DNA from 3 places in the Kitasatospora sp. NPDC085464 genome. Region 3 is predicted to be linked to each of the others. Evidence: riboswitches for the same ligand, from Rfam matches in the RefSeq annotation. Region 3 holds a riboswitch; each other region holds the start of a gene.
The links. Region 3 has a riboswitch for S-adenosylmethionine ahead of ACIGG8_RS35290 (IclR family transcriptional regulator). Riboswitches for the same ligand answer to the same signal wherever they lie in the genome.
Positions count from the first base shown of each region.

Region 1: another riboswitch for S-adenosylmethionine. It lies ahead of ACIGG8_RS13115 (aminotransferase class V-fold PLP-dependent enzyme); the one in region 3 lies ahead of ACIGG8_RS35290 (IclR family transcriptional regulator).
Region 2: another riboswitch for S-adenosylmethionine. It lies ahead of thrC (threonine synthase); the one in region 3 lies ahead of ACIGG8_RS35290 (IclR family transcriptional regulator).

Region 1 is NZ_JBITTM010000012.1:124,552-127,729, forward strand. It holds gene ACIGG8_RS13110 (Lrp/AsnC family transcriptional regulator) at 1-96, shown strand, start outside; gene ACIGG8_RS13115 (aminotransferase class V-fold PLP-dependent enzyme) at 133-1,503, opposite strand; SAM riboswitch class IV at 1,555-1,673, opposite strand; gene trpD (anthranilate phosphoribosyltransferase) at 1,783-2,859, opposite strand; gene ACIGG8_RS13125 (hypothetical protein) at 2,979-3,178, opposite strand, start outside.
Region 2 is NZ_JBITTM010000020.1:72,891-76,068, reverse strand. It holds gene thrC (threonine synthase) at 60-1,340, opposite strand; SAM riboswitch class I at 1,357-1,492, opposite strand; gene ACIGG8_RS19390 (glucosyl-3-phosphoglycerate synthase) at 1,640-2,668, shown strand; gene ACIGG8_RS19385 (trehalose-6-phosphate synthase) at 2,707-3,178, shown strand, end outside.
Region 3 is NZ_JBITTM010000053.1:57,354-60,531, forward strand. It holds gene ACIGG8_RS35280 (hypothetical protein) at 1-544, shown strand, start outside; gene ACIGG8_RS35285 (hypothetical protein) at 842-1,270, shown strand; SAM riboswitch class I at 1,427-1,569, shown strand; gene ACIGG8_RS35290 (IclR family transcriptional regulator) at 1,770-2,483, shown strand; gene ACIGG8_RS35295 (hypothetical protein) at 2,975-3,178, shown strand, end outside.

The DNA.
Region 1 (3,178 bases), on a different contig from region 3:
GTCCCCGGCGTGGCCCACACCGAGACCCAGATCGCCTTCCGCACCTACTCCCAGCACGACCTGGAGGCGGCCTTCGCCCTCGGCCTGGACGAGTAGCGGCGCCCGGACTCAGCCCTCCCGACGCGCCCGGGCTCAGCCCTTCCGGCGGGTGTCCGCGACGCAACGCCCGCCCTCGTTGCGGTAGTTCCACGCCGCGCCGTCCGTGACCAGCTCGCGGACGGCGGTGAGGAAGCGGTCGATGTGCTCGTCCGGGGTCCCGGCGCCGAAGCTGACCCGGATGGCGTTCAGGCTGCGCTCGCCCGGCAGCGAGGGGTCCGGAGCGCCGCAGCTGGACTCCACGGCGGTGGCCTCGTCGTCCAACAGGGTGCGCACCAGCGGGTGGGCGCAGAAGAGGCCGTCGCGTACCCCGATGCCGTACTCGGCGGACAGTGCGGCCGAGAAGTGCGAGCTGTTCCAGCCCCGGACGACGAAGGACAGCACGCCCACCCGGGCCGAGCCGGCGCCGAACAGGTTCAGCACCTTGACCTGCGGGACCTCCGCCAGCCCGGCGGTCAGCCGGTCGACCAGCTGCCGCTCACGGGCCTCCAGGGCGTCGAAGCCGGCCTCGCCCAGGGCGCGGCAGGCCGAGGCGATCGCGTAGGCGCCGATGACGTTCGGCGAGCCGGCCTCGTGCCGGGCCGGGCCGGTCTGCCACTGCACGGCCACCGAGCCGTCCGTCTCCCGGGCCACCGTGCGGGTCGCCCCGCCGCCGGCCAGGTACGGCTCGGCCGCGTCCAGCCAGTCCGCCCGGCCGGCCAGCACCCCGGCGCCGAACGGCGCGTAGATCTTGTGGCCGGAGAAGGCGATCCAGTCGACGTCCAGCTCGCGCACCGAGACCCGGTGGTGCGGGGCCAGCTGGGCGGCGTCCAGCACCACCCGGGCGCCGTGCCGGTGCGCCGTCCCGGTCAGCTCGGCGACCGGCCACAGCTCGCCGGTCACGTTGGAGGCGCCGGTGACGCAGAGCAGCTTGGGGCCCTCGGGCGCCTCGGCGAGCGCGGCGTCCAGGGCGGCCACCGCCTCGGCCCGGGAGCGCGGCGCGCGCAGGTAGGTCACGTCCAGTCCGGCGTGCGCCCAGGGCAGCAGCGAGGCGTGGTGCTCGGTCTCGAAGGCGAACACCCGGGTGCCGGCCGGCACGGCGGCGGCCAGCAGGTTGAGCGAGTCGGTGGTGGCCCGGGTGAAGACGACCTGGTCGCCCTCGCGCAGGTCGAGGAACTCGGCGACGGTGCGTCGGCTCTGCTCGAAGAGGTCGGTGGACAGCTGCGAGAGGTACCCGGCGCCGCGGTGCACGCTGCCGTAGTACGGCGCGTAGGCGGCGACGTCGTCCCAGACCCGCTGCAGTGCCGGCGCGCTGGCCGCGTAGTCGAGCGCCGCGTAGCCGACCTTCTCACCGCTGGCGAGCGGGACCTGGACGTCGGAGCCGAGCACGGCGAGCGGGGCGGTGGTCTCGGTGGCGAGAGAGGACATGAGGATGCACTCCTTCAGGGGCCTGGGACCCCGGGAGTGCCACTCGTCGGGTGTCCGCGCTTGTCGCACGGACGGTTTGCCGTGGCGACCCGGTCCTCACCCAGGGCACCCCGCCACGGACGGAGGGTTGCCGGACAGCAAGCTGGGGCTTGACGCTGTCACTCATGACCTGGCGCCGACTCTAGGGTCGCGTCCGGCGGGCGGTCAAACGGGCATCCACCATCCGGACAGCCGGGGAGCCCGCGCCGGAGTTTCCGGCACGGGCTCCCAACCACCGCTTCAGCTACGGCTGGTGGCCTCCGACCAGCGCCGCAGCAGCTCCTGTGCGACGCCGGAGTCGATGGCCTCCGCCGCCCGCGCCATGCCCGCCGCGAGCTGCTCGGCCAGCGGCGCGTCGCCCAGGTCGAGCGCGACCAGCGCCGCCGCCGTGTTCAGCAGGACGGCGTCCCGCACCGGCCCGCGCTCGCCCGCCAGCAGACGGCGCGCGACCTCCGCGTTGTACGCCGGGTCCCCGCCGCGCAGCGACTCGATGCCGACCAGCTCGATGCCGACCTCCCGCGGGTCGAAGGAGGTCTCGGTGACCACCCCGTCGCGCACCACCCACACCCGTGAGGTGGTGGTGATGGTCAGTTCGTCCAGCCCGTCGTCGCCGCGGAAGACCAGCGCCGTCGAGCCGCGCCGGGCGAGCACCCCGGCGATCAGCCCGGACAGCCGGGTGTCGAAGCAGCCGATGGCGTGGGAGGTGACCTTGGCCGGGTTGGTCAGCGGGCCGAGGATGTTGAAGGCGGTCGGCACCCCGAGGTCGCGCCGCGCGGTGGCGGCGTGCCGCATCGAGGGGTGGAACTTCGCGGCGAAGCAGAAGGTGAGGCCGACCTCCTCGGCCACCTCGGCGACCCGCCGGGCGGAGAGGTCCAGCGCCACCCCGAGCTTCTCCAGCACGTCCGAGGACCCGGTGGAGGAGGAGGCGGCCCGGTTGCCGTGCTTGACCACCTTGGCACCGGCCGCCGCCGCGACGATCGCCGACATCGTGGAGATGTTGACGGTCTTCGCCCGGTCGCCGCCGGTGCCGACGATGTCCACCGCCGGGCCGGCGATGTCCAGCGGCTCGGCGTGCGCGTACATCGCGTCCACCAGACCGGTGACCTCGTCGACCGTCTCGCCCTTGGACCGCAGCGCGATCATGAAGCCGGCCACCTGGGCGGGGGAGGCCTCGCCGCTCATGATCCGGTCCATCGCCCACGCGGTGGACGAGCGGTCGAGGTCCTCCCCCTTCAACAGGGCCGTCAGGAGATCCGGCCAGGAGCGGACCACCTGCGCGGGGTCGCTACCGCCGTTCGCAGGGTTCACGTTCACCATGGCTGACTCCAGCTGTCGTCTGTCCCCCCGCTCCGGGGGGCGTCCGTACGGATGGAGCCAGCCTATCGAGCGGCGGGGCCCCCAGGGCCCCGTCTTCTCCAGTACTGAGACGCCGCCGCTCAGCGGGCGGCCGGCGCCCGCCTGGCCAGCCGGGCCCGCAGCAGGGTGGCGACCGCCTCGGCCAGCGCCACCGGGTCCACCGGGTGGGAGATCGCGGCGTCGGCCCGGCTCCAGGCGGCGAGCCAGGAGTCCTGCGGCCGGCCGATCAGCACCAGCACCGGCGGGCAGCCGTAGATCTCGTCCTTCAGCTGGCGCCCGA
Region 2 (3,178 bases), on a different contig from region 3:
TGCGGGGGTGCGGCTCTGCGGGGCAGCGGTCGGGGCGGGCACGGGGCCGGCGGCGTGGTTCAGGCGGACGCGAGGCCGGCGGCGCGGAACGCGTCCAGCGTCGGGCGGATGACGGCGCTCATCCCGGCGTCGGAGACGGCGTCCAGGGTCTTCAGGCCGTCGCCGGTGTTGATCGCGACGGTCTCCTTGGCCGGGTCCAGCTGCCCGGTCTCGACCAGCTTCTTCAGCACGCCGACGGTCACCCCGCCCGCGGTCTCGGCGAAGATGCCCTCGGTCCGGGCCAGCAGCCGGATCGCCGCCACGACCTCGGCGTCCGTGACGTCCTCCACCGCGCCGCCCGTGCGGCGGGCGATGTCCAGCACGTACGGGCCGTCGGCCGGGTTGCCGATCGCCAGCGACTTGGCGATGGTGTCCGGCTTGACCGGCTTGATCACGTCCCGGCCGGCCTTGAAGGCGGCCGACACCGGGGAGCAGCCCTCGGCCTGGGCGCCGAAGACCCGGTACGGCCGGTCCTCGACCAGGCCGAGCTTGATCAGCTCCTGCAGCCCCTTGTCGATCTTCGTCAGCTGGGAGCCCGAGGCGATCGGGATCACGATCTGCTCCGGCAGCCGCCAGCCGAGCTGCTCGCAGATCTCGTACGCCAGCGTCTTGGAGCCCTCGCCGTAGTACGGCCGCAGGTTGACGTTGACGAAGCCCCAGCCCTCGCCGGCCGGGTCCCCGATCAGCTCCGAGCAGAAGCGGTTCACGTCGTCGTAGTTGCCCTCGATGCCGACCAGCTCGCCGCCGTACACCCCGGCCATGACGACCTTGCCCTGCTCCAGGTCGTGCGGGATGAACACGCAGGACCGGAAGCCGGCCCGGGCGGCCGCCGCGCCCACCGCACCGGCCAGGTTGCCGGTGGAGGAGCAGGACAGCGTCGTGTAGCCGAACGCCCGCGCCGCCTCGATGGCGCAGGCCACCACGCGGTCCTTGAACGAGTGCGTCGGGTTCCCGGAGTCGTCCTTGATGTGCAGCTGCGCGGTGAAGCCGAGCTCGCGGCCCAGGTTGTCCGCCTTCACCAGCGGGGTCCAGCCCGGGTTCAGGTTGGGCTTGGACGCGACGTCGGCCGGCACCGGCAGCAGCGGCGCGTACCGCCAGACCGAAGTCGGGCCGGCCTCGATCCGCTTGCGCAGCTCCTCGGCGCCCTCGCTGCCGAACTCGTAGGCGATCTCCAGCGGGCCGAAGCACTCCAGGCACGCGAAGCTGGGACCGAGCGGGAAGCGGGTTCCACACTCCCGACAGGACAGGGCGGCGGCGGGGCCGAGGTCCACGGAAACAGGTGCGGCAGTGTCGATAGCCATGACGGCGAGGCCTCTCTCCTCATCTTCCCCGCAGCGCGGACGCGCCACAGGCCGGAATTGGCACCTGTCCCGCCGGGGCCTGTCGTCGACAGCCGCGCGAGAAGGTTGCCGGGACGTCAACGGGCCGTTCCCTCAGTCCCTCTGGATGAGCTTGTGAAATTGTGGTGGTGCTCGACGGCGACCCCGGCGTGCATGGGTCCTACCGCTGTACGAAGACTGTATCCGAAGGCGCCAATCCTGAACGGGACCGTCCGCCACGCGAGATGACCCGTCCCACCCGACCCGCCGAGGAGACTTCCGTGCCCGCCGAACCGACTCCCGAGCTCCTCCCGCAGGCGGCGTCCTGGCTGCGCCGCCGCTCCTGGAGCGCGGCCGACCGGCCGGTCGACACCCTCCTCGCGGCCAAGGAACGCACCGGCCGCACGATCAGCGTCGTCCTCCCCGCCCTGGACGAGGAGGCCACCGTCGGCGACATCGTCCGCACCGTCCGCCGCGAGCTGATGGAACGGCTCCCGCTGGTCGACGAACTCGTCGTTGTCGACTCCGGCTCCACCGACGCCACGGCCGAGGCCGCCGCCGAGGCCGGCGCCCGGGTGGAGCACCGCGACGCCATCCTGCCCCGGCTGCCCGCCGCCCCCGGCAAGGGCGAGGTGCTCTGGCGCTCGCTGCTGGTCACCCGCGGCGACATCGTCTGCTTCGTGGACGCCGACCTGCGCGAGTTCGACCCGGCCTTCGTCTCCGGCATCGTCGGGCCGCTGCTGACCGACGAGTCCATCCAGCTGGTCAAGGCCATGTACGACCGCCCCCTCGAAGTCGCACTGAGCGGCTCCGCCGCGGGGGACCGCGCCGCCGTCCTCCCGGCCGGCGGCGGCCGGGTCACCGAACTCGTCGCCCGCCCCCTCCTCAACCTGCACTGGCCGGAACTCGCCGGCTTCGTCCAGCCCCTCGGCGGCGAGTACGCGGCCCGCCGCTCACTGCTCGAACGGCTGCCCTTCCCCACCGGCTACGGCGTCGAACTCGGCCTGCTCGTCGACGCGTTGGAGCTGGTCGGCCTGGATGCCCTGGCCCAGGTGGACGTCGGCGTCCGGCACCACCGCCACCAGGACGGCCAGGCGCTCGGCCGGATGGCCGCCACCATCTACCGCACCGCGCTCGAACGCCTCGACCGCGCCCACCGGCTCAAGGCCTCCGCCGACCTGGTCCGCCCGGAGCTCACCCAGTTCGCCCGCGACCCGGAGACCCGCGCCTTCCTCGCCCACACCCACCCGGTGACCGCCCTGGAACGCCCCCCGATGCACACCGTCCCCGAATACGCCACCCACCGATGACGGGTTTGCCACGCCGGGCGCCCGGCAACATGCCAACCATGGGCGATCTCACGACCGAACGTTCGAGTGCGACCGGCACCGCCCCCGTCCTGGTGGCCTCCAACCGGGGACCGGTGTCGTTCAGCACCGCCGACGACGGCACGCTGACCCTGCGGCGCGGCGGCGGGGGCCTGGTCTCCGGCCTCTCCGCCATCGACGACCCGAACGCCGTCTGGGTCTGCGCGGCCCTCGGCGCCGCGGACCGCAGAGCCGCCGCGGAAGCCCCCGACGGCCGCCTCGACCTGGCCGGCCACGACGTCGGCGGGCAGGCCGTCCGGATGCTGGACATCGACCCCGAGACCTTCGCCCGCGCCTACAACGGCGTCGCCAACTCCACCCTCTGGTTCGTCCACCACCTGCTGTACGCGACCCCCACCGCCCCCGCCTTCGACGCCGACTTCCGCACCGAATGGGCCGCCTACCGGGCCTACAACGCGGCCTTCGCCGAGGCGCTGGCCACCGAGGCCGCCC
Region 3 (3,178 bases):
CCTGGTGACCACGGCCCTCTGCGCGGCCTTCGCCTGCCTGCTGGTGGCGATCGCCCTGGTGATCGCCCGCCACTACTACCTGGACCACCTGCCGCCCGCCGTGCAGTCCCCGGCCGCGGCGGCCGCGGTCTTCGACACGCTGCTGCACTTCCTGCGGATCAGCCTGCGGACCGCGATCGTCCTGGGCGTGGTGGTGGCGCTCGGCGCCTACCTCTCCGGTGCGGGCCGCATGCCGCGCGCCGTCCGCGGCGGTGCCGACCACGTCGCCGACTCCGTCGCCGGCTGGAGCGACGCGCACGGCGTGCACACCGGCCGGGTCGGGACCTGGACCGACGCCCACCGCCGGTGGCTCGTCCTCGCGGCGGTGCTGATCGTCGCCCTGGTGTTCGCCCTCTGGAACCACCCGACCGTCCTGACGGTGCTGCTGCTCGTGCTGGTGCTGCTCGCGGTGCTCGCCGTCCTGGCGCTGCTCGCCGCCTCCGGACGGGCCGACGCCGACAGCCGTACCGACGAGGCCGGCGCCGGGAGCCGGACCGGCGAGTGACCCCGTCCGCGCGACGCGGACCTCCCCGACCGTTCCCCGCACACAGCGCAGGTGGCCATGACCAGTCGTCCGGACCCACACCGGCCGGCACCTGCCGCTGACGGACGCGGCGTCACGATCCGTGACCTCGTCGCGGTCCGCGCACGACAGGACGGGAGTCCGGCCCTACCGTGAAGGTAGGACTTCTGTTCCCTTCCAGGCGGTCGTCATGCGAGCAGCCGGGCCCCTGCGCCAGGCTGCCCGTCCCTCCCGTCTCCCGTTGCCCGAGAGGCGGTTGCCACCGAAGGAGTCAATGTCATGACCAGCAGTGTTGCCGGGGCCGGCCCCAGCACCCGCGCCCCCGAGCCCCGTCCCTTCGCGACCGGGTGGACCATCTTCGCCGGGGTCATGATGATCGCCGGCGGCATCATGGCGGTGTTCCAGGGGATCGCCGCCATCACCAAGGACAGCCTGATCGTCGTCACCCGGCACTACGTCTACTCGATGAACACCGAAGGCTGGGGCTGGATTCACGTCATCGTCGGGGTCGTCCTGGTGCTGGCGGGCGTGGCGCTGTTCAGCGGTGCTGCCTGGGCCCGGGTCGTCGGTGTCGCCGTCGCCGGCCTGAGCATGATCGCCAACTTCCTGTGGCTGCCCTACTACCCGCTCTGGGCCATCGTCCTGATCGCGCTCGACGCCTTCGTCATCTGGGCGCTGTGCGTCGGCACCACGAAGAAGGCGAGCTGACCACCCGACGGGCCGACGGCCCGTAGGAACCCCGGGCCGGCCACCACCGCGTGGCCGGCCCGATCGCGTCCGGGGGAGGGGAGTGGAGGGCGAGCGGAGGGCGAGTGGAGGGGGAGGCTTGGCGGGCGGCCCGGCGCATCTTGTATCGTTCCTCGCGAATCATCCAGAGGGGTGGAGGGACCGGCCCTACGAAGCCCCGGCAACTCCCCGTTCGACCCGGCGTCCGAAGTACGCGCCGTGCCGTGCGGGGGCAGTGCCAACTCCGGCCTGTCGCCACTGTGGCGCGGGAAAGATGAGGAGACACGGTGCTCTCTGTGCTGTCCTTCGCCCGGGCGCTTTCCGCCCCGGCCCTTCCGCGTACCCGTCTCGTGCCCGGCGCAGGCAATCGGCCGACTTCCCCGGCCCGTCCTCGCTGACCACCCCCCCGGCTCCCCGTCCGGGAGCCCCCGTGAGCGAAGCCCACCCGCCGCTCACGGGATTCGAGACGGAGTACCCATCCATGGACAACACGAGCGGCGTCGGCGTGCTCGACAAGGTCACCTCGATCCTCGGCACCCTGGAGGCAGGTCCCGCCACCCTGGCCGGACTCGTCACCGCCACCGGCCTGGCCCGGCCCACCGCCCACCGGCTCGCCGTGGCACTCGAACACCACCGGCTGGTCACCAGGGACATGCAGGGCCGGTTCATCCTCGGGCCCCGGCTCACCGAGCTCTCGGCGGCCGCCGGGGAGGACCGGCTGCTGGCCGCGGCCGGCTCCGTCCTCGCCCACCTGCGCGACGTGACCGGCGAGAGCGCCCAGCTCTACCGCCGGCAGGGCGAGATCCGGATCTGCGTGGCCGCCGCCGAGCGCCTCTCCGGCCTGCGCGACACCGTACCGGTGGGGGTCACCCTCCCGATGAAGGTCGGTGCGGCCGCCCAGGTCCTGCTCGCCTGGGAGGAGCCCGAGCGGCTGCACCGCGGGCTGCAGGGCGCCCGCTTCACCGCCACCGCGCTGAGCGGGGTCCGGAGGCGCGGCTGGGCCCAGTCCATCGGCGAGCGTGAACTCGGGGTCGCCTCCGTGTCCGCGCCCGTCCGCGGCCCCTCCAACCGGGTGGTGGCCGCGGTGTCGGTCTCCGGCCCGATCGAGCGGCTCACCAGGCACCCCGGAGCCCAGCTCTCCCAGGCGGTCGTCGAGGCGGCCCACCGGCTCACCGAGGCCCTGCGCCACCCCTGACCGGTTCACCGGGCCGCGCCTGCCCGGCCTCGCGCCGTTCGGCCTCGCGCTGCCCGGACGCGCGTTCCTCTTGCGCGGGCCGGGAGGAGGCGGCGGCCGGCGACACCGGGAACGGGGTGAACCGAACGCGGCACGCCATCCGTGCAGGGGTCGGGGGCTGCGTTGCACCGCCGTCCCCCGCCGCCGCCACGGCGGGCGGCGGCGGTCCGGGCTCGCCCAGCGCGACCGGCACCGCCCCGGCGCTGGCCGAGACCGGTGGCGGTCCCGGGCGTGCCCGGCACCGACCTGCCGCGCAACCTCGTGCTGCGCCTCGACGCGCTCGGCGCCACGGCCCCGGCTGCGCGGCGGGAGACGACCGGGGCGATCGGACCGGCCTCGGCACCGCTGGTGCGGACCAGTTCGGACCCTGCGCTCGGCGCCCTGCGGCCGGCGGAGCGGCGGGGGACGCCGGCCGCGACTGCGTCGGGTACGGCACCTTCACGGCCGCCCTGGTGGCCGGCCGCCGCACCGGCGAGGCCGGCCCCTCCGGCCTCGCCCCCGAGGCCCGCGTCCCGGCGGTCGTGGTCACCGACGACGCCGGGGCCACCACCCCGGACCTGCTGGGCGACGGGATCCGCGCCGCCGTCGGACCGGGCGCGCCGCCGGCTGACGGCCCGGGCCGGGGCGCGGCGGGGCCCGTCCCGCGCCCCGGCGAG